3 regions of the Hylemonella sp. GW821-FHT10B10 genome follow, and region 1 is predicted to be linked to each of the others. Evidence: predicted binding sites of a transcription regulator. Region 1 holds the regulator's gene; each other region holds the start of a gene.
What was found. Region 1 encodes LexA, which represses DNA repair genes until DNA is damaged. Its sites were predicted from a motif close to ACTGTATNNNNATACAGT; they were not measured.
Positions count from the first base shown of each region.

Region 2: the regulator LexA is predicted to act here: its motif matches at 3,918-3,935, upstream of cho (excinuclease Cho).
Region 3: the regulator LexA is predicted to act here: its motif matches at 4,528-4,545, upstream of recA (recombinase RecA).

Region 1 is NZ_JBWKNN010000001.1:948,590-955,485, forward strand. Features, by position in the region: gene AC07NT_RS04670 (3-hydroxyacyl-CoA dehydrogenase) at 1-551, opposite strand, end outside; gene AC07NT_RS04675 (glutathione S-transferase) at 670-1,335, shown strand; gene AC07NT_RS04680 (D-2-hydroxyacid dehydrogenase family protein) at 1,358-2,365, opposite strand; gene AC07NT_RS04685 (hypothetical protein) at 2,436-2,723, opposite strand; gene lexA (transcriptional repressor LexA) at 2,755-3,438, opposite strand; gene AC07NT_RS04695 (asparaginase) at 3,545-4,501, shown strand; gene adk (adenylate kinase) at 4,573-5,229, opposite strand; gene kdsB (3-deoxy-manno-octulosonate cytidylyltransferase) at 5,379-6,140, opposite strand; gene AC07NT_RS04710 (Trm112 family protein) at 6,145-6,327, opposite strand; gene lpxK (tetraacyldisaccharide 4'-kinase) at 6,308-6,896, opposite strand, start outside.
Region 2 is NZ_JBWKNN010000001.1:306,419-313,314, forward strand. Features, by position in the region: gene AC07NT_RS01485 (mandelate racemase/muconate lactonizing enzyme family protein) at 1-429, opposite strand, end outside; gene AC07NT_RS01490 (dihydrodipicolinate synthase family protein) at 426-1,358, opposite strand; gene AC07NT_RS01495 (SMP-30/gluconolactonase/LRE family protein) at 1,483-3,189, shown strand; gene bfr (bacterioferritin) at 3,318-3,794, opposite strand; gene cho (excinuclease Cho) at 4,021-4,887, shown strand; gene imuA (translesion DNA synthesis-associated protein ImuA) at 4,908-5,654, shown strand; gene AC07NT_RS01515 (Y-family DNA polymerase) at 5,596-6,896, shown strand, end outside.
Region 3 is NZ_JBWKNN010000003.1:224,267-231,162, forward strand. Features, by position in the region: gene AC07NT_RS14625 (SET domain-containing protein) at 1-299, shown strand, start outside; gene AC07NT_RS14630 (biotin--[acetyl-CoA-carboxylase] ligase) at 303-1,061, shown strand; gene AC07NT_RS14635 (SPOR domain-containing protein) at 1,072-1,731, shown strand; gene AC07NT_RS14640 (sensor histidine kinase) at 1,740-3,179, opposite strand; gene AC07NT_RS14645 (response regulator) at 3,219-3,896, opposite strand; gene AC07NT_RS14650 (MarR family winged helix-turn-helix transcriptional regulator) at 3,958-4,446, opposite strand; gene recA (recombinase RecA) at 4,580-5,635, shown strand; gene recX (recombination regulator RecX) at 5,665-6,138, shown strand; gene argC (N-acetyl-gamma-glutamyl-phosphate reductase) at 6,139-6,896, opposite strand, start outside.

The DNA.
Region 1 (6,896 bases):
TGCGCGGTCACGGGGGTGTGGCCCATCTGGCGCGCGTATTCCGAGAGGGCGGCGCAGACCGTCGGATCGGTCTTCAGGCCGGCGATCACTTCGACCACCTTCATCACCGGCACCGGGTTGAAGAAGTGGTAACCGGCCACACGCTGCGGTGATTTCAGCTTGGCGGCAATGGCCGTGATCGAGAGCGAAGACGTGTTGCTGGCCAGAACGGCGTTGGCGCCGACGATGCCTTCGAGTTCGGCAAAGAGCGTGGCCTTCACGTCCAGGCGTTCCACGACGGCTTCCACCACCAGGTCACAACTGGCCAGGTCTTTGAGGTTGCTGGCGGCTTGCAGCCTGGTCTTGCAAGCGGAGGCGGCTGTTGCTTCCAGGCGGCCCTTTTCCACCATCTTGTCCCACTGTTCGCCCAGGGCCTGTTGCGCTGCGGCGATGGCAGCAGGTTGGCTGTCGTAAAGGGTGACGGTGCTGCCGGCCTGGGCGGCGATCTGGGCGATGCCGCGGCCCATGGCGCCGGTGCCGACGACGGCGATGTGTGCGTAAACGGGTTTCATGGCCGGAATTATGGCCCGGGCGTTTGGCCTTCCAGAGTCACCTGCCGGACTGCCTTTGTCCTTGTCCTCTGAGAGACTCCAAGTTCCGGATTCCCCAATCAAAACCCGAGGTGACACGATGACATTGAAGCTCTGCGGATTTGCCGCCAGCAATTATTTCAACAAGGTGAAGTTGCAGCTGCTTGAAAAGGATGTGCCCTATACGGAGGAGCGGGTCTGGACGGGCAATACCCATCCCCTGCTGATGGACCGGTCCCCCATGGGCAAGGTGCCCTTTCTGGACACACCGTCCGGTCCGATTTCCGAATCCAGTGCCTGTGCGGAATACATCGAGACGGTCTATCCGCAGCGTCCCCTGCTTCCCGCAGATCCCTATGCCGCGGCCAAGGTACGGGAGCTGATCATTTACATGGAATTGCATCTGGAACTGGTGGCGCGCGACCTCTACGCCGAAGCCTTTTTTGGGGGCAAGGTCAGCGATGGTCTCAAGGAGCGCACCCGCAAGTTGCTGCTCAAGGGCGTTCACGGATTTTCCAAGCTGGTGAAGTTTTCGCCCTACGTGGCGGGCGCGGAGTTCACGCTGGCGGATTGTGCGGCGGTGGCCCATCTGCCCCTGGTGACCAGCGCCAGCAAGATCATCTATGGCGAGGATGTGCTGGCGGGCCTGCCCGTGCGCGACTACCTCAAGGTCATGGGCGCGCGGCCCCATGTGCAGACGGTCAACGCGGACCGCAAGACCAGCACCGAGCAGATGCTGGCCAAACTCGGCGCGAAGCCGGCCTAAGAGACTGTGAACAGGCGCTCAGTCAGCGCGAGACCTTCAGTGCTTCCGGATTCGCGATATTGCTGGGCTGGCCTTTGATGAAATTCACCACGTTGTCGAAGGCCGTACCGAAGTAGAGCTCGTAGCTTTCCTGCTCAACGTAGCCGATGTGCGGTGTGCAGATGCAATTTTCCAGGCGCAGCAGGGCATGGCCCTGCAGGATGGGTTCGGATTCGAACACATCGATCGCCGCCATGCCGGGGCGGCCGTGGTTGAGCGCGAGGATCAGAGCCTCGGGTTCCAGTAGTTCTGCGCGCGAGGTGTTGACCAGCAGCGCGGTGGGTTTCATTTGTGCCAGATCGGTGGCCGTGACGATGCCGCGCGTGGTCTCGTTCAGGCGCAGGTGCAGGCTGAGCACATCGCTTTGCTGAAAGAATTCCTCACGGCTGGCTGCAGCCTCGTAACCGTCCTGCACGGCCTTTTCACGGGAGGGCTCACGGCCCCAGACCAGTACGCGCATGCCGAACACCCGGCCGTAGCCGGCCAGCAGCTGCCCGATCTTGCCGTAGCCCCAGATGCCCAAGGTCTTGCCGCGCAGCACCGTGCCCAGGCCGAAGTTGGGCGGCATGGCGGCCGACTTCAGGCCGGATTGCTGCCAGGCGCCGTGCTTGAGATTGCCGATGTACTGCGGCAGGCGGCGCATGGCAGCCATGATGAGGGCCCAGGTCAGTTCGGCCGGTGCCACCGGTGAGCCGGTGCCTTCGGCCACGGCTATGCCACGTTCGGTACAGGCAGCCAGGTCGATATGGCTGCCGATGCGGCCGGTCTGGGCAATCAGCTTGAGGCGCGGCAGCTTTTCGACCAGCTGGCGGGTGATGGGGGTGCGTTCCCGGATCAGCACCAGCACGTCGGCATCACGCAGGCGGACCGAGAGCTGGCCCAGGCCTTTGACGGTGTTGGTGAAGATCTTGGGGGGATAGTCGGCCAGTTTGGCCGCGCAGTCCAGCTTGCGTACGACGTCCTGATAGTCGTCCAGAATCACGATGTTCATGCCGCTATTGTGCCTCGGCCTTCCGTGCGGGCTAACCCGCATGGTGGCAGGGTGCGGCGACGGAAAGGGCTCAGTGGCGTGCGGCTTCGCAGGCGGCCAGACGGTCGAGTTCGGCGCAGACGTCGGCCATACGGCCGGAGATCACCATGCGACCGACCTGCGAGCGGGGTTGGCCGGCTTCCATGACGCGCACCACGCGCAGCGGGCGTTGCATGGGGCGGCTGCGTACGGCGGCCAGGGCCGGGTTGCGTACGGATGGCAGCGCAGGAGCCATCATGGCGGGCCGACCGGGCGTAGCGGGTGCCAGCCAGCGCAGCAGGCCTTGCAGGGGAGTCCAGAGGGCGTAGGCGGTGTTCATCGTTGACCTTTCGGGGCGGGACGCAGCGCGTTCACATGAGCATGGTGTTGCGGATCAGGCCGACGGCCAGACCCTCAATCTCAAAGGGGTCACCCGGCTCGACCACGATGGTCTGGTAGTCGGGATTTTCGGGCAGCAGTTCGATCAGGTGCTTGTTGCGGCGAAAGCGCTTGACCGTGACCTCGTCACCCAGGCGCGCCACGACGATCTGGCCATTCTTGGCGTCCTTGGTGGACTGCACGGCCAGCAGGTCGCCGTCCATGATGCCGGCGTCGCGCATGGACATGCCGCGCACCTTGAGCAGGTAGTCGGGCTTGCGCTGGAACAGCGAGCTCTCGACGTAATAGGTCTGGTCTACATGTTCCTGCGCGAGAATGGGCGAACCGGCAGCCACACGCCCGATCAGGGGCAGGGCCAGTTGGGACAGGTCCGGCATGGGCAGGGAGAATTGCTTGATGCGCGATTCATTGATGGAACGCAGCGCCTCGCCTTGCAGGCGGATGCCACGCGAGGTGCCGCTGACCAGTTCGATCACGCCCTTGCGCGCCAAGGCCTGCAGATGCTCTTCGGCGGCGTTGGCCGACTTGAAGCCCAGTTCGGTGGCGATTTCGGCGCGCGTGGGCGGGGCGCCGGTGCGCGCAATGGCGCTCTGGATCAGGTCCAGAATCTGCTGCTGGCGGGCGGTCAGCTTGATCGGGTACTGCGGCAGGTCCATCGTGGCGACTCCTGTGGGTTGGATGGCAAGACGGCACTGTCTCGATATCCAGTAACTGTATTTTTAACCAGTTTCTAGGGAATTGCAAGTGGGGCAAGGAAAAATCGTGGTTTTGGGCACGGGAGGCACCATCGCCGGCCTGGCCGCCAGCGCGGCCGACAGCCGTGACTACGTGGCTGCGCAGAAGCCGGTAGGAGAGCTGTTGGCCGGTTTTGCGGCACCCGGCGGTAGCGAGCTGCTGAGCGAGCAGGTGGCCCAGATCGACAGCAAAGACATGGACCTGGTCGTATGGCAGAAGTTGTTACAACGCTGTGTTCACTGGCTGGCCCAGGCCGACGTGCAGGGGCTGGTCATCACCCATGGCACCGACACGCTGGAGGAGACTGCCTTTCTGTTGCAGACCCTTCTGGCGCCGCGCAAGCCCGTGGTGCTGACCTGTGCCATGCGCCCGGCCAATGCCCCGGATACCGACGGCCCGCAGAACCTGCGGGATGCTCTGGCGGTGGCCGCCTGCGCTGGGGCCCAGGGCGTGCTGGTCGTCTGTGCAGGTCGCATCCTCGGCGCGCAGGATGTGCAGAAGGTGCACAGTTCTAGGCTTGATGCCTTCAGCGCGGGCGAGGCGGGTGACGTCGGGCGAGTGCATCAGGGGCGCGTCGAGCGCGTACGTGACTGGCCCCTGTCGCAGCTACCCCAGGAGACTTTGCTGGAAGCCGTTCTGGGAGCCCCGGCCATGCCGCGCGTCGAGATCCTGCTCAGCCATGCCGCGGCCTGTGGTGCCACGGTCGATGCCCTGGCTGATCCGACGGTTGCTGCCCGGTACGGCGCCCCCCCCCTGCACGGTCTGGTGCTGGCCGGCACAGGTGGCGGCACGGTGCATCGAGAACTGGAGGCCGCTCTGCGACGGGCGCAGGTGGCGGGAGTCCGGGTGCGGCGCAGCACGCGCTGCGCTGATGGTTTTCTGCAGCCCAGGCCTGCCGACGAGTTTCCCGTGGCGGTGGGCCTGAGCCCGGTCAAGGCGCGGCTGGCCCTGATGCTGGAGCTGTTGGCTGAAGGCGAAACTTAAAGTTAAAGGGGCGGCACAAAAAACAAACGCCCCGCGGCAGGTGCGGGGCGTAGGCTGGAAGCGGGAGTCTCCTATTTGGCCAGTGCCTGCAGCGCGCGTGCCGTGATGTCTTCCACACTGCCCATGCCGCTGATGGCGCGGTACTGGGGCGCGGCGGCCGGATCCTTCTTGGCCCAGCTGCTGTAGTAGTCCACCAGGGGGCGGGTCTGGGCGCTGTAGACGTCCAGACGCTTCTTGACGGTCTCTTCCTTGTCGTCCTCGCGCTGCACCAGCGGTTCGCCGGTCACGTCGTCCTTGCCAGCGACCTTGGGCGGGTTGAACTTCACATGATAGGTGCGGCCCGAAGCAGGGTGTGAACGGCGACCGCTCATGCGTTCGATGATGGCCTCGAAGGGCACGTCGATTTCCAGCACGTAGTCCAGCTTCACGCCGGCCGCCTTCATGGCATCGGCTTGCGGGATGGTCCGCGGGAAACCGTCGAACAGGAAGCCCTTGGCGCAATCGGGCTGGGCGATGCGTTCCTTGACCAGGTTGATGATCAGGTCGTCACTGACCAGCGCACCCGATTCCATGACCGCCTTGGCCTGCAGGCCCAAGGGGGTTCCGGCCTTCACGGCGGCGCGCAGCATGTCGCCGGTGGAGATTTGCGGGATGCCGTATTTCTGGCAGATATAGGCGGCTTGCGTGCCCTTGCCGGCGCCGGGTGCGCCCAACAGGATCAGTCTCATGGATACCTCGGATGTTTTGGTGTTTTTTGCCAGCGAAAGCACCATGGCGGTGCAGATCGGCTGCATGACTGCGTTGAGGATAGCATGCCGTAACCTGAATGAAACTTACAGCCGCCAGGGCTGTTTTCCCCGCAACCTGCGGGGGCGTTTCAGGCGGCAAACAGCCGGCGTACGCGAGCCAGGTCTTCGGGGGTGTCCACACCCGCGCCTGGGGCCTGCTGCGTCACGTGCACGGCGATGCGGTGGCCGTGCCACATGGCACGCAACTGCTCCAGCGCCTCGGTGACCTCGATGGGAGCCTGCGGCAGCCTGGGGAATTGGCGCAGAAAGCCGGCGCGGTAGCCATAGATGCCGATGTGGCGCAGGGGCGCCGGATCGGGCAGGGTCTTCACACCCTGGGCAAACCCGTCGCGCCACCAGGCGATGGGCGCACGGCTGAAATACAGCGCCAGATCGCGCGCATCGAGCACCACCTTGACCACGTTGGGGTTCACAAAATCGGCCACATCGTGGATGGGGTGGGCGGCCGTGCTCATGCTGGCCTCGGGGCGTAGGCGTAACAGCTCGGCCACGGCCGAGACCAGCGCGGGATCGATCAGCGGCTCGTCGCCCTGCACATTGACGACCAGGGCCTCGTCGGGCAGGCCCAGCAGATCACAGGCCTCGGCCAGGCGGTCGCTGCCGCTGGGATGGTCGACGCGTGTGAGCACGGCCTCAACGCCCTGCTGCTCGCAGGCCCGCAGGATGTCGGGGCTGTCGCCCGCGACCACCACCCGCGTGCCTGCCGGCATGCCGCTGCTGACGCGCTGGGCCACGCGCACGATCATGGGTAGGCCGGCGATATCGGCCAGCGGTTTGTTGGGCAGGCGGGTCGAGGCCAGCCGCGCCGGGATCAGGACGGTGAAGGACATGGCTTCAGAGTCCGAGTTCTTCGTCGCTCAGGGTGCGTGCCTCGTTTTCCAGCAGCACAGGGATGCCGTCGCGGATCGGGTAGGCCAGGCGGGCGCTGCGCGAGGTCAGTTCCTGCTTCTCACGGTTGTATTCGAGCGGGCCCTTGGTCACGGGGCAGACCAGCAGTTCAAGGAGTCGGGTGTCCATGTGGGGATGATAGCCGCGTCGCTTCGAGCAGGCGGTCCAGTGCGGCGTAAAAAGCGGGCTCGGGCGCGAAGTTCAGCGGCACTGCCAGCGCGTCGGGGTGGTGGGCCCAGAGCTTGAGGGCGTCCTTCTCGGTGCACAGCAGGGTGTAATCCCGGTCGAGCGGGCGTTGCCATCCGGCGTAGTCGTCGTGGTCGGGCCGGGCCGCGGTAAGCGACAGCGGCAGGCCCAGTGCCTGGAGCATGTCGAAGAAGGCCTGGGGCCGTGCTGTGCCGGCGACGGCGAGCAGGGGGCGCCCATCCCGTGCCAGGGCCACCAGGTCCACGCGGCTGCCGTCACTGCGCACCGCCTGCATGGCCAGCGCACGTTGTGCGGTGTAGCCGGTGAAGGCCGGCCTGCTGCCGGTGTGCAACACCAGGTCCACATAACGCGGCCAGGGCTCGCGCAGGGGGCCGGCCGGTAGCAGGAGGCCATTGCCAACGCCGCGGTCGTCGAAGACGCAGATCTCGATATCGCGCGCCAGCGCGTAGTGCTGCAGGCCATCGTCGCTGACCAGCACGTCGGTTTGCGGA
Region 2 (6,896 bases), 640 kb from region 1:
CACCGGCAGGCCCGTGAGCTTGCCCGCCAGGTCCCACAGCGCGATGTCGATGCCGGCGATCGCATCGCCCCAGAAGCCGCCCGAGGCCCCGCGCACGCGCATGAGGTCGTACAGGTCTTCGTGGATGGCGGTGGCGTCGCGCGTGTCGCGCCCGACGATCACCGGGCCGAGCACGTCGTCGATGATGGCGGTCACCGCCTCGGGGGCGACAATACCGTAGGTCTCGCCCCAGCCATGCGTGCCGTCCTCGGCTGTCACCTTGATCAGCACCGACATGTCGGTGCTCGGGTAGATCGTGCGGTTGCCCTGCCGCACCAGGTAGCCACGCGCACTCACCCGCTCGCCCTCGCCCAGCGGGCCCAGGTAGGGCGTTTCACGCGGCAGCGAGACGATGAAGGTCTCGATGGCGGCGATGCGCGCGGGGGTCATTTCGCGCTCCTGCGCAGCGGGTGCGTCGGCAACAGGAGGTCCTGCAGGTCGCCGAGAAAACCGTCCACATCGGCCTTGTCCAGCGTATCCAGCCGCGGACCGGCTGCGCGCTGGTTCTCGCTGCTGAGCAGGCCACGTGCTCTCAGTACGTACTTGGTGAGGGACCAGCGGAACACCGCCTGCACGTTCAGGATGGGCAGCATGCGAGTGAAGAGTTCACGCACGCGTGCGACGTCGCCCGCCCGGTGGGCCTTGAACAGCGCCACATGCACCTCGGCCAGTTCGATGGCGGGCATGGTGCCGGCCGCGCCACGGCGCAGCTCGTCGGTGATGTAACGCCCGCCGGCGCCTCCGAATACACCCGCCAGCGTGACCGGGCCGCGCTCGCGCAACACCGTCAGGCGCTGGCCGCTGGGCAGCGTCTCTTCCTTCACGTAGCGGATCGCCGGGACGGCTTTCGCTACCTCGACGATGGCTTCGGGGTCCAGGCCGGCGCCCACCGGCAAAGGGACGTTCTGCAGCACGATGGCCGCACCCGGCACCGCGGCCGCCACCTCGCTGAAGTAGCCGATCTGTTGCGCAGCGGTCGGGCGGTCGGGCGGCACGGCCACCATCAGACCTGCCGCGCCCTGCGCGATCGCGGCACGTGCCAGCTCGATCGTCGTCTCGGCCTGACCACTGGACACCCCCGCCACCACCGGCACCCGGCCCGCCACCTCATGGAGCACGGCGGCCGTCAGCGAGAGGCGCTCGGGCACGGTGAGCTGCCCCACCTCGCTGGCCACGCCCGGGTAGGTGATGCCATCGACACCCGCCTCCAGCAGGTAGCGCACCAGGCCACGCAGCGCCTTTTCATCGGGTGCGCCAGCGGCATCGAACGGGGTGGGCAGGACAGGGAAGACCCCTGAAAGGGCAGTAGGAGATGTCACGTCGTCTATCCAATTAGTTCCGATGAATGGAACCTTATTGTAGTCATCACATGCATTCAATGGGTGAGTTCCATTCATTGGTACTTACCCGGAGGGGCCCTGACCTAGAATTCCGGCCTACGCCATGTCAGAAAACACCGCATCCACCGCTGCTGTCACCGCCCCCGGCCTGGGGGTTCTGGAAAAAGCCATGGCCGTGCTGAACCTGGTATCGGCAGCCCGCGCCCCCATGACTTTCACGCAGCTGCAGCGCGCCTCGGCCCTGCCAAAGTCGACCCTGCACCGCATGCTGGGCACCCTGGTGCGCGAAGGCCTGCTGCGCCACGACAGCTACAACAAGACCTTCCAGCTCGGGTTCCGGTTGCTGGAACTGGCGCACGAGGTCTGGAGCGATTTCGACCTGCGCGTGGCGGCCCAGGACGAGCTGGTCCGCCTGCGCAACGCGTTCGACGAAAGTGTGCAGCTGGTGGTGTTGAGCGGCCAGCAGATGGTGGTGGTCGCCAACGAAGATGCGGGCCGTGAACCGCAGGCGACCTCCAAGGTCGGGTTGCGCCTGCCCCTGCATGCCAGCGCCGCCGGCAAGGCGATCGCGGCCTGCCTGCCGCCCGCCCAGCAGAGCGATCTGCTGGCGGCTTCGCCGCTGGTGCGCTTCACCGAACGCACCCTCGTCGACGAACCGGCGTTGCGCGCCGAACTGGACCTCACCCGCGCACGCGGCTACGCGCTGGAAGTGAGCGAATACGACGCCACACGTGTGAGCGTGGCGGCACCGGTGTTCGACTACGAAGGACGGGTCATCGGCGCGGTGGCCGTCACGGCCAGTACGGCCCAGCTGGATGCGCGGCGCGCGCACAGCCTGTCGGCCGAGTTGATCGGCGCGGCCCGCACCATCACGCACAGCGCGGCGGGTCAGCCCATGTCGCTGCTGGAGCATACCGAACCGCCCGAGGCCCCCACACCGGCCGTGCATGCCGTGGGCGAGGCACGTGCGCTGCTCGGCGAGGGCCCGATCTGGTCACCGCGCGACAACGCCCTGTACTGGGTGGACATCCTCGCTCCCGCCCTTCACCAGCTGGATGCAACAAGCGGCCAGCAGCGGGAAACCCCTCTGGGCTCGATGGTGAGCATGGTGGTGCCCATGGCGTCGGGGGGGCTGCTGCTGGCCACGCCGGCGGGCCTGATGGCCATGGCGCCCGACTCGGGCCGCATGACGCTGTTCGCCCACCCAGAATCCACCCGCCCGGGCAACCGCTACAACGACGGCAAATGTGACCGGCGTGGCCGCCTGTGGGTCAGTTCGATGGATATGGGTGCCATGCCCAACCGGGGCAACCTTTTCCGCGTCGATCCGGACGGCAGCTGGGAGAAGGTCGACAGCGGCTTCACCGTACCCAACGGGCTGGGTTTCAGTCCGGACAACACGCGGATGTATTTCACCGACACCTTCCGCAAGACCATCTACGAATACGACTTCGACCTCGCGGCAGGCCGCATCGCCCACCGCCGCCCGCTGGTGGTGTTTGGTACGGCTGAGGGCAAGCCCGATGGCCTGACCGTGGACGCCGATGGCTGCCTGTGGGTGGCCGTCTGGGACGGCTGGGAACTGGTGCGTTTCGCGCCCGACGGCCGCGAGCTCATGCGCGTGCGCCTGCCGGTGCCCAGGCCCACCAGTTGCTGCTTCGGTGGTGCAGACCTCGGCACCCTCTATGTCACCAGCGCATCCGTGCGGCTGGGCACACAGGCACTGGCCAGTGCCCCCCTGTCAGGCGCGCTGTTCGCTCTGGACGTGCCAGGCGTGCGCGGCCTGCCAGAAACCCCCTTCGCGGGCTGAACAGGGCACGCGCCGCGCCGCGCACCGTGGCCAACCAGGCGCAAGTGAAGGCCGCCGCCTGAGCCTTGCGCCGAAAACAACAAAGCCGCTCGATGAGCGGCTTTGTTGTTTTCGGCGCCGCCCAGGCTTCAGGAAATCTCGCCCATCTGGCTTTGCAGGTAGTTCTGCAGGCCCACCTTGTCCAGCAGCTCGATCTGGGTCTCGAGAAAGTCGATGTGCTCTTCGGTGTCGTCCAGGATCTCCTGCAGCAGGTCACGCGAGACATAGTCGCGCACCTTCTCGCAGTGGGCGATGCCGTCCTTGATGGTGGCCTGCGCGCCTGTCTCCAGCGCCAGGTCGCTGCGCAGGATCTCGGGCACGTTCTCGCCGATGTGGAGCTTGCCCAGGTCCTGCAGATTGGGCAGGCCGTCCAGCGTGAAGATGCGGTCCATGAGCTTGTCGGCGTGTTTCATCTCGCCGATCGACTCCTCGTATTCCTTCTTGGCCAGCTTGTCCAGGCCCCAGTGTTTGAGCATGCGGTAGTGCACGAAGTACTGGTTGATGGCGGTCAACTCGTTCTTGAGCTGGGCCTGCAGGTGGGCAATGGCTTGCGGGTCGCCTTTCATGGGCCTTCCTTTTCCTTGTTGTGGGAGACAGCCTGCATTGTCATGCAAAGCGCACAGCTTTCAAGCCCCCTGACACTGGGGAATGGGACTGAGAACCAGACGCAGTAAGGCTTGCGGCATTGTACTGGTTTTAAAAACAGTAGTGTGGCAAGATGCAGGCATGGCGTGCCCCGGCCGCCCATCACCCAGACCGAAACCGAAGCCCCACGCGTGTAGCGCCCCCGCCATGCACATCCCCTCCCGCCGCCGCCTCGAGTTCGACGAGGCCCGCATTTACGAATACCCCGAGCACCTGCGCGAGTGCGTGGAGGCGCTGCCGCACATGCCCGGCGTCTACACCTTCCACGGTGAGCCGGGCGACGCGCTGCCGCTTTATATCGGCAAGAGCGTGAACCTGCGCGCGCGCGTGCTCTCGCACCTGCGCAACCCCGATGAAGCGCGCCTGCTGCGTCAGACCCGCCTCATCACCCACCGCCGCACCGCGGGTGAAGTGGGCGCCCTGCTGCTCGAAGCCAGCCTCATCAAGCAGCAGCAACCGCTCTACAACCAGAAGCTGCGCCGCAGCCGCCAGCTCTGCGCCCTGCGCCTGGACGCCGCGGGCCGCCCCGAGGTGGTGGACGCGCGCACCCACAACTTCGCCACCACACCCGACCTCTTCGGCCTCTACGGCAGCCGCCACGCCGCGCTCGACGGCCTGCGCAATCTGGCCGACCTGCACAAGCTCTGCTACGGCGCGCTGGGGCTGGAACGGCTCGCGTCCGGCCGCGCCTGTTTTCGCGCCGCGTTGCACCAGTGCGCGGGGGTATGCCGTGGTGACGAAACCCCGGCCGTTCATCAAGAGCGCCTGATCGCCGCACTCGAAACCCTGCGCGTGGCCTGCTGGCCGCATGCCGGTGCCATCGGCCTGCGCGAGCGCGACGAGGAAGGCCTGGAGCAGATCCACGTCGTGCGCAACTGGTGCTACCTCGGTAGCGCGGACTCCATGGCCGCCGCTCGTACGCTGGACCAGCCTGCAGCGGGTTTCGATGCCGACGGTTACAAGATCCTCTGCCGCCCCCTGCTCTCGGGCACGGCGGATCTGATCCCCCTCTGATCACGCTTTGAGAGATCGCCATGTCTGCTGTTCTGCGTCTTGTGCCCTCTGTGTCATCACCCGACGACGTCGCAGGTGTCTGGCGTGCGGATCAGCTGCACCAGACCGCGCAGGCCGTGCTGACCAGCGGCCACCCGGAGCTCGACGCCGAACTGCCCGGCGGCGGCTGGCCTCTGGGGCAGTTGACCGAAGTGCTGCAGGTGCGGAGCGGTCAGCACGAATGGCGCCTGCTCTTGCCCGCGCTCAAGGCCGCCGTGGTCCATGGGCCGCTCGTGCTCATCGGCGCACCACTGTTGCCGCACCTGCCCGCGCTGGTGGCCGCGGGCATCCCGGCCGCGCAGCTGCTGCGCATCGACGCCCATACCCCGGCTGAACGCCTCTGGGCTGCCGAGCAGGTCTTGCGTTGTCGTGATCTTGGCGCGCTCATGACCTGGGTGCCGCAGGCGCGGCCCGAGCAGCTGCGCCGCCTGCAGCTGGCCAGCACAGCCACGCAGGCGCTGGTCTTCGCCTTCAGGCCCGAAGCCGCGCGGCACGAGTCCTCGCCCGCGCCGCTGCGCCTCACACTGCGCAGCGCAGCAGACGCGCAGGGCCTGAGCGTCGAGCTGCTCAAGCGCCGCGGTCCTGTGAATGACCACCCTCTCACCCTTGCTGCACCGTTGCCCGTGATGGCCGCGCTGCGCAAGCGACGTCACCTCAAGGACCCCGGTCATGCTGTGGATCGCCCTGCGCCCACCCGCACCGCCCGACGCCAGCTCCAGAGCGCATGAGCCCGCGCAGCCCAGTCCTGAACAGCAAGCCCTTGCCTGGTGGGCCCTGTCGTTCAGCCCCCGGGTCTGCGTGCTGGAAGAGGCGGTGCTGCTGGAGGCCGGAGCCAGCCTGCGCCTCTTCGGCGGCCAGCGCGCGCTGCTGCAGCGCCTGCGTGACGAACTGGCCTTAGCCGGCGGCACGGGCCTGGCCGTGGCCTCCACGGCCTTGGCCGCGCTGGCCCTGCTGCGGACGTTGCCGCCGGGGGTTGAGACCACGCCTGTACCCGCCGTGTCCTGCACCGTGCGCCGCCTCGGTGCCATGCTCGATGCGCTGCCCCTTGCGCATCTGAGTGCCGCGCATGCACAGGAAGACGTGCTTGCACGCCTGGGCTGCCGTACGCTGGGTGATGTGCGTGCGCTGCCGCGTGGCGGTGTCTCGCGCCGCTTCGGCGCTGCACTCTTGGAGGCGCTGGACCGTGCCTACGCCCAGCGGCCCGAGGCCTTCGAGTGGATCGAATTGCCCCAGCAATTCAGCGTACGCCTGGAATTCAACGGCCGCATCGAAGTGGCCGAGGGCATGCTCTTTGGCGCACGCCGCCTATTGGGCCAGCTGGCCAGCTGGCTGCTGGCACGGCAGCGCGGTGTGCTCGCCATCACCCTGCATTGGGAACACGACCTCGTGCGCCGCGGTGAACTGCACAACGGGCACCTGGATGTGCGCACCGCCGAGGCCACGCGCGACATCACGCATCTGGCCCGCCTGCTCAGTGAACACCTGGCGCGTTTGACCCTGCCCGCGCCGGTGCAGGCCATCCGCCTGGACGCCACCGAGACCGAGGCCCTGCAAACCACGAGCGCCAGCCTCTTGCCCGAAGAAGTGCGAAAGGGTGAGCCGTTGCAACAACTCATCGAGCGCCTGTCCGTGCGCCTGGGCGCAGACCGTGTCTTGCGCGGCCAGCTGCTGGCCGACCATCGGCCCCAGCACATGCAAGCCTGGGCGCCGGCGGGAGAGGGTGCGGTGAACAGCAAAGCACCCGTACTGCCCAAGCATCTGCAACTGCAACCGCCCTGGATCCTGCGCGAGCCGCTGCGCCTGGCCATGCAGGGTGAGCGCCCGCTCTACCAGGGCCAGCTGCACATGCTGGCCGGCCCCGAGCGGCTGGAGTCTGGCTGGTGGAGTCTGTTGTCGAGTGCGGAAGCGGAGGGCGAAGAACTGGCCCTGCGCGACTATTTTGTGGCCCGCAGCCCGCAGGCGGGTCTGCT
Region 3 (6,896 bases), on a different contig from region 1:
CCAACCACACCTTCTACTTTCACGTCGATGAAGACCATGTCATCGACGCCAAGGTCGGCGGCAATTCCTCGCGCTGGATCAACCATTCCTGTGCGCCGAATTGCGAGGCCGACGAGGAAGAAGGCCGGGTCTTCATCAAGTCCCTGCGCAAGATCAAGGCCGGCGAAGAGCTGAACTACGACTATGGCCTGATCATCGACGAACCCTACACCCCGAAACTCAAGGCCGAGTACCCCTGCTGGTGCGGCAGCAAGAACTGCCGCGGTACCCTGCTGGCCCCCAAACGCGGCAAGCGTTGAACCATGCTTCGGTGGCCGGCTGAAGCCATCTGGGAGGGCGTTGCGCCTGCCCTGCCCGGCTTCACAGTCGAGGTGCTGCCGCAGCTGGACTCCACCAACACCGAGCTGATGCGCCGTGCGCGCGCCGGCCGCCTGGAGCCCGTGCTGCTGGTGGCCGAGGAGCAGACCGCGGGTCGCGGCCGTCTGGGGCGGCAGTGGAGCAGCGGTGTGCGGCCCGGGGATGTGCTGATGTTCTCGCTGGGCCTGCCCCTGCAGATGGCCGACTGGTCGGGCCTGTCGCTCGCCGTAGGCCTGAGCGTGGTGCAGAGCCTGCACCCGGACCTGCAACTCAAGTGGCCCAATGATGTCTGGCTGGCCGACCGCAAGCTGGCCGGCATCCTGATCGAAACCACACAGATCCACGACGCACGTTACGCGGTGATCGGCGTGGGGATCAACATCACGCCGCGTGATGGTACCGGCCTGGCCACGCCACCGGCCTGGCTGCAGGAGCTCGAGCCGGGCATGACCGCGCCGCAGGCCCTGCAGCGTGTGGCCGCGGCGCTGGTGGCGGACGTTCAACGCTTTGAGGCCCAGGGCTGGGGGCCTTTCCAGCCAGCCTATGCCGCGCGCGATGCCCTGGCCGGACGCGAGGTGATCCTGAGCGATGGCACGACTGGCCACGCTCGGGGCGTGGACGGCGGCGGCGCCCTGCTGGTGCATACTTCCGGCGGGCTGAAGAAAATCTCCAGCGCCGAAGTCAGCGTCCGCCCCTCGAAGTGAAGCCCCATTCATGTTGCGCCTCCTCGTCCTGCTCCTGGTCCTGCTGAACGCCGCCTATTTCGCCTGGTCGCACGGCATGCTGCGCACTTACGGCTGGGCGCCGGCCGAACAGAGCGAGCCGCAGCGCCTGACCCAGCAGATTCGCCCCGAGGCGATCCGCATCCTGCCGACCGACGAAGGGCGCCGGGCCGAGCAGGTTGCGTTGACACCGCCCAAACCACCGGAATGCCTGCAGGCCGGCCTGTTCGACGAGGTCCAGACCGAAACCGTGCGCAAGGCGTTGGAAGCCTCCTTGCCTGCTGGTGCCTGGTCGCTGGAACTGCTGGTGGAGCCGGCACGCTGGATCGTCTACATGGGCAAGTTTCCCAACGCAGCAGCTCAGGATAAAAAGCGCGCAGAGTTGGAGAAGATGAAACTCAAGCTGCAGTCCCTGGACAACCCGGAATTGCAGCTAGGTCTTTCGTTGGGTCGTTTCGAGACCCAAGCCCAGGCCCAGGCCGAACTGGCGGCGCTGCAAAAGCGCGGCGTGCGGACCGCGCGCGTGGTGCAGGAGCGGCTCGAAATCCGGCAAAGCCAGCTGCGCATTCCCGCGGCCGACGAAGCGCTGCGGCCCAAGTTGGAAGAGCTCAAGTCCGCGCTGGGTGACAAGACGCTGCGCAGCTGCCGCTGAGAAGCACTCTACTCCGGCGTCAGGTCAAAGCGGACCGTGAAGCGTGCCCCGGGAGGGGTCTGGCCGGGACGCGTGTCCTCCACACTGATGCGGGCATGGTGCTGCTGCGCAATTTCCTGCGCGATGGGCAGGCCCAGGCCCGATCCGTCGACGTCATTGCCCAAGGCCCGGTAAAAGGGCTGGAACACCAGCTCGCGTTCCGCCAGCGCAATGCCCGGCCCGGAATCTTCCACCTGCAACACGATGATCTTGCCGAAAGGGTCGGCCAGCACACGCGCCGTGATGACGCCGGGCCTGTCCGCGCTGGAGGGCGTGTAGCTCAAGGCGTTGTCCAGCAGGTTGCGCACCAGTTCCTTGAGCAGGGTGGGATTGCCTTCGAGCATGACGCCGGGCATGCCGGGTTGGGCGCCTTCGTAACCCAGGTCGATGTGCTTGTCCATGGCGCGCGGCACGCAGTCCTGCACGACTTCCATGGTAAGCCGGGCCAGGTCACAGGGCTGACGGCTCATGGCCGTGGTGCCGGCCTCGGCGCGTGCCAGCGCCAGCAGCTGGTTGACGGTGTGGGTGGCGCGAACGCTGGCCCGGCCGATCTGGCGCAGCGAGACCTTGAGCTCCTCGGTGCTGGTGCCCTCGCGCTGGGCCAGGTCAGCCTGCATGCGCAGACCGGCCAGGGGTGTCTTTAGCTGGTGGGCGGCGTCGGCCAGGAAGCGTTTTTGCGCGCCGATCGAATCCTTGAGCCGCAGCAGCAGATCGTTGACCGAGGACACCAGGGGGGCCACTTCCAGCGGCACCGCCTGCGCGTCCAGCGGACTGAGGTCGTCGGGGCGGCGGGCGCGTATGCGTTCTTCCAGTCGGTTGAGCGGCTTGATCGCCTGCACCAGCGCCAGCCAGACCAGCAGCACGGCCAGCGGCAAAGTCACGAACTGGGGCAGCATCACGCCCTTGATGATCTCGGCCGCCAGCACCGAGCGCTTGTCCAGGGTCTCGGCCACCTGGACCAACACCGTGCGCTTGGCCTGCGTGTCCAGCGGCACCCACATATAGGCAACCCGGATGTCCTGGCCGTGAAAGGTGTCGTCCCGCAGGCGCACCTCGCCGGGTGTGACCGGCGCGTCTCCTGGGGGCAGCGGGAAGTCGTGCTCGCCGCTGAGGTATTCGCCGCGCGCGCCCAGGACCTGGTAGTAGACCGTGTCGATGTCGTCGGCGCGCAGCAGTTCCCGTGCCGGCAGAGGCAGGTTGAATTGCACGTGCTGCTGGTTGACCGTGACCAGCTGGGCCAGGGCGTTGACGTTGTATTCGAGCGTGCGGTCGAAAGGCTTGCCGGCGATGCCCTGCGCGACCAGCCAGGTCAGCACCAGGCTGATGGGCCACAGCAGCAGCAGGGGCGTGAGCATCCAGTCCAGGATCTCACCAAAAAGTGAGCGCTGCTCGCGTTGGAAGAGTTTCACGATGCAGCCGCTACTCTGGAAACGTCCCGGTCCGGCAGCTCAGCTGCTCTGGATCTTCTCAAGGCAGTAGCCCAGGCCGCGCACGGTGGCGATACGGATGGGCCCCTTCTCGATCTTCTTGCGCAAGCGATGGATGTAGACCTCGATGGCGTTGTTGCTGACCTCCTCGCCCCATTCGCACAGGCGTTCGACCAGCTGGTCCTTGCTGACCAGGCGGCCGGTACGCTGCAGCAGCACTTCCAGCAGACCGAGTTCGCGCGCGGAGAGTTCGACCATCTTGCCGTCGATGGTGGCCACGCGGCCGGCCTGGTCATAGACCAGGGGACCGTGCTTGATGTGGCTGCTGGCACCGCCCATGCCGCGGCGCACGAGGGCGCGCACGCGGGCTTCCAGCTCCTGCAGCGAAAAAGGCTTGGCCATGTAGTCGTCGGCGCCGTAGTCCAGACCTTTGACGCGCTCTTCCACGCTGTCCGCGGCAGTGAGGATGAGCACCGGCAGGCTGGAACCGCGCGCGCGCAGCTTTTTGAGCACTTCCAGGCCATGCATCTTGGGCAGACCCAGGTCCAGGATCAGCAAGTCGAACTCGGTGTTGGTCATGAGCGCGGCGTCGGCCTCGGTCCCGTTGGCCACGTGGTTTACCGCCGCGCCAGAACTGCGCAGGGTGCGCAACAAGCCGTCGGCCAGCACCTGGTCGTCTTCGGCGATCAATATCCGCATGCGTGTCTCCTGGGGCTTGCCGGCTGTGGGCGCCGGCTCGGCGTGGTGTGTCAGGACGATTCTAGGCGCTGGCGTAGGCCTCCAGGCCCAAGGCAATGACGGCCGCCACCTCGGGACTGACGGCCTGTTTCAACTCGGTTTCCGCCTGCACCACAGCCCGCTGGAAGCCGCGCAGCCAGTCCAGGCCTACCGGGGTGAAGCGCACCAGCCGGGCCCGGCCGTCGCGAGGATCGGCTTCACGTGTGACCAGCCCCCAGGCTTCGCACTGGTCGACCAGCTTGCCCATGGCCTGCTTGCTCATCCCTGCCAATGCCGCCAGTTCCTGGAGTCGGGCGCCATCCAGCGCCAGGTGGCGCGTGATGTGGATGTGGGCCGCGCTGATCTTGCCGCGCGCTGCCAGGTTGGACAGGCTCAGGGGGACTTCGGCGTCCTGTGCCATCAGGTGCAGCACGCGCTCGTCGAAACGCCGCATGGCATGGCCTAGCAGGCGGCCCAGGTGGGTCTGGCGCCAGCCGCCATCAATCGGTGCAGAAAGCGTCGTTGCCGGCATTGGCAGATAGTAAACCAAAATGACTAAATTGAAGCTTTACATGAAAGTACAACACGCATAAAGTACTGGTCAAGCATCCAGCCTGTAGTTAAAAACACTGGATGAAACAGTCAACCCAACAAGGAGAGCATCCATGGACGTATCCGGCAAATCCATCAGCGTCGCCAACAGCGAAAAAGCCAAGGCCCTGCAGGCCGCGCTGGCCCAGATCGAAAAGCAGTTCGGCAAGGGCACCATCATGCGTCTGGGTGAGGGCGAGGCGATCGAGGACATCCAGGTGGTCTCCACCGGCTCCCTGGGCCTGGACATCGCCCTGGGCGTGGGCGGCTTGCCGCGCGGCCGTGTGGTCGAGATCTACGGCCCGGAATCGTCGGGCAAGACCACGCTGACGCTGCAGGTCATTGCCGAGATGCAGAAGATCGGCGGTACCTGCGCCTTCGTGGATGCCGAACACGCCTTGGACGTGCAGTACGCGCAGAAACTGGGCGTCAACCTGCCCGACTTGCTGATCAGCCAGCCAGACACGGGGGAACAGGCCCTGGAGATCGTCGACAGCCTGGTGCGCTCCGGCGCCGTGGACCTGATCGTGATCGACTCGGTGGCGGCCCTGACCCCCAAGGCCGAGATCGAAGGCGAGATGGGTGATTCCCTGCCCGGTCTGCAGGCCCGCCTGATGAGCCAGGCCCTGCGCAAGCTCACTGCCACCATCAAGAAGACCAATTGCATGGTGATCTTCATCAACCAGATCCGCATGAAGATCGGCGTGATGTTCGGCAGCCCCGAAACCACGACAGGCGGTAACGCGCTGAAGTTCTACGCCTCGGTGCGCATTGACATCCGCCGCACCGGCACCATCAAGAAGGGCGAGGAGGCCATTGGTAACGAGACCAAGGTCAAGATCGTCAAGAACAAGGTGGCGCCACCCTTCAAGACCGCCGAATTCGACATCCTGTTCGGCGAGGGCATCAGCCGCGAGGGCGAGATCATCGATATGGGTGTCAACGCCAAGATCATCGAAAAATCCGGCGCCTGGTATGCCTACAACGGCGAAAAAATCGGCCAGGGCCGCGACAACGCACGCGAGTTCCTGCGCGAGAACACGGAGTTGGCGCACGAGATCGAAAACAAGGTGCGCGAGTCGCTGGGCATTCCCTTGCTCAACGAGGCCGCAGAACCCGTCGCTGAATAAAGCCGGCGGCCGGTAAGGAGGCGCGGACCATGGCCACTGCCCGGCGGCTGGCTTTCCAGCCCACGCTCAAAGGACGGGCGCTGCGCCTGCTGAGCCAGCGCGAACATTCGCGCCGCGAGCTCGAACGCAAGCTCCGGCCGTACGAAGAAGAACCCGGTACGCTGGCGCAGGCGCTGGACGAACTGCAGGCCCGTGGCTTCATCAGCGAGGAGCGGGTCGTGGAGTCGGTGTTGAACCGGCGTGCGAGCCGGCTGGGGGCGACACGCATACGCCAGGAGTTGCAGGACAAGGGGCTGGACAGCGAATTGATAGCGAACGCCCTGTCCGGCCTCAAGGACAGCGAACTTGCGCGTGCCCGGGAGGTCTGGCAAAGAAGGTTCGATGTTGCACCGCAGACGGCCCAGGAGCGGGCGCGGCAGACACGTTTTCTGCTCGCGCGCGGGTTTACTGGCGAAATAGTGCGCCGTGTGCTGGGCGGCGATCCCGGAGGCGAAGAGACCTGACTACAGGCCCAGCATCAACCTGAGGTTTTGCACCGCTGCTCCGCTGGCACCCTTGCCCAGATTGTCCAGGCGGGCGACGAGCACGGCTTGCCCCAGGCTGTCGTTTCCGTAGACGCTGAGCTCCATCTCGTTCGTGCCGTTGAGCGCGGTGGGCTCCAGACGACCGCCGGTTGCGGGCGCCACCACACTGACCCATTCGCTGCCGGCGTAATGCGCGCGCAGCGCATCTTCCAGCTGCTGGCTACGGTTGACGCCTTTCATCAGATCGAATTGCAGGCCGATCTGGTCAATCATCCCTGCGTAGAAATTGCCGACTGCGGGGACAAATATAGGCCGGCGGCTCAGGCCGCTGTAGTGTTGCAATTCGGGCAGGTGCTTGTGGGTCAGACTCAGACCATAGACCTCCAGCGGTGGGGCCGATTTCGTGACCTCATAGGCCTCGATCATTTGACGTCCGCCACCGGAATAGCCGGAATAGCCCGACATCACCACCGGATAGTCAGGTGGCAGCAGGCCGGCATCCACAAGCGGACGCAGCAGGGCGATGCCGCCGGTCGGGTAGCAGCCCGGATTGGCGACACGGCGTGCCTGCGCCACGGCCTGTGCCTGGCTGCGTGTGAGTTCCGGAAAGCCATAGACCCAGCCCGGGGCGACCCGGTGCGCGGTCGATGCGTCGATGATCTTGGGGCCAGGCCGGCCGGAGGTCTTTTCCAGCGCGTCGACCAGGGCCACGGTCTCAAGGGCAGCGTCGTCGTGAA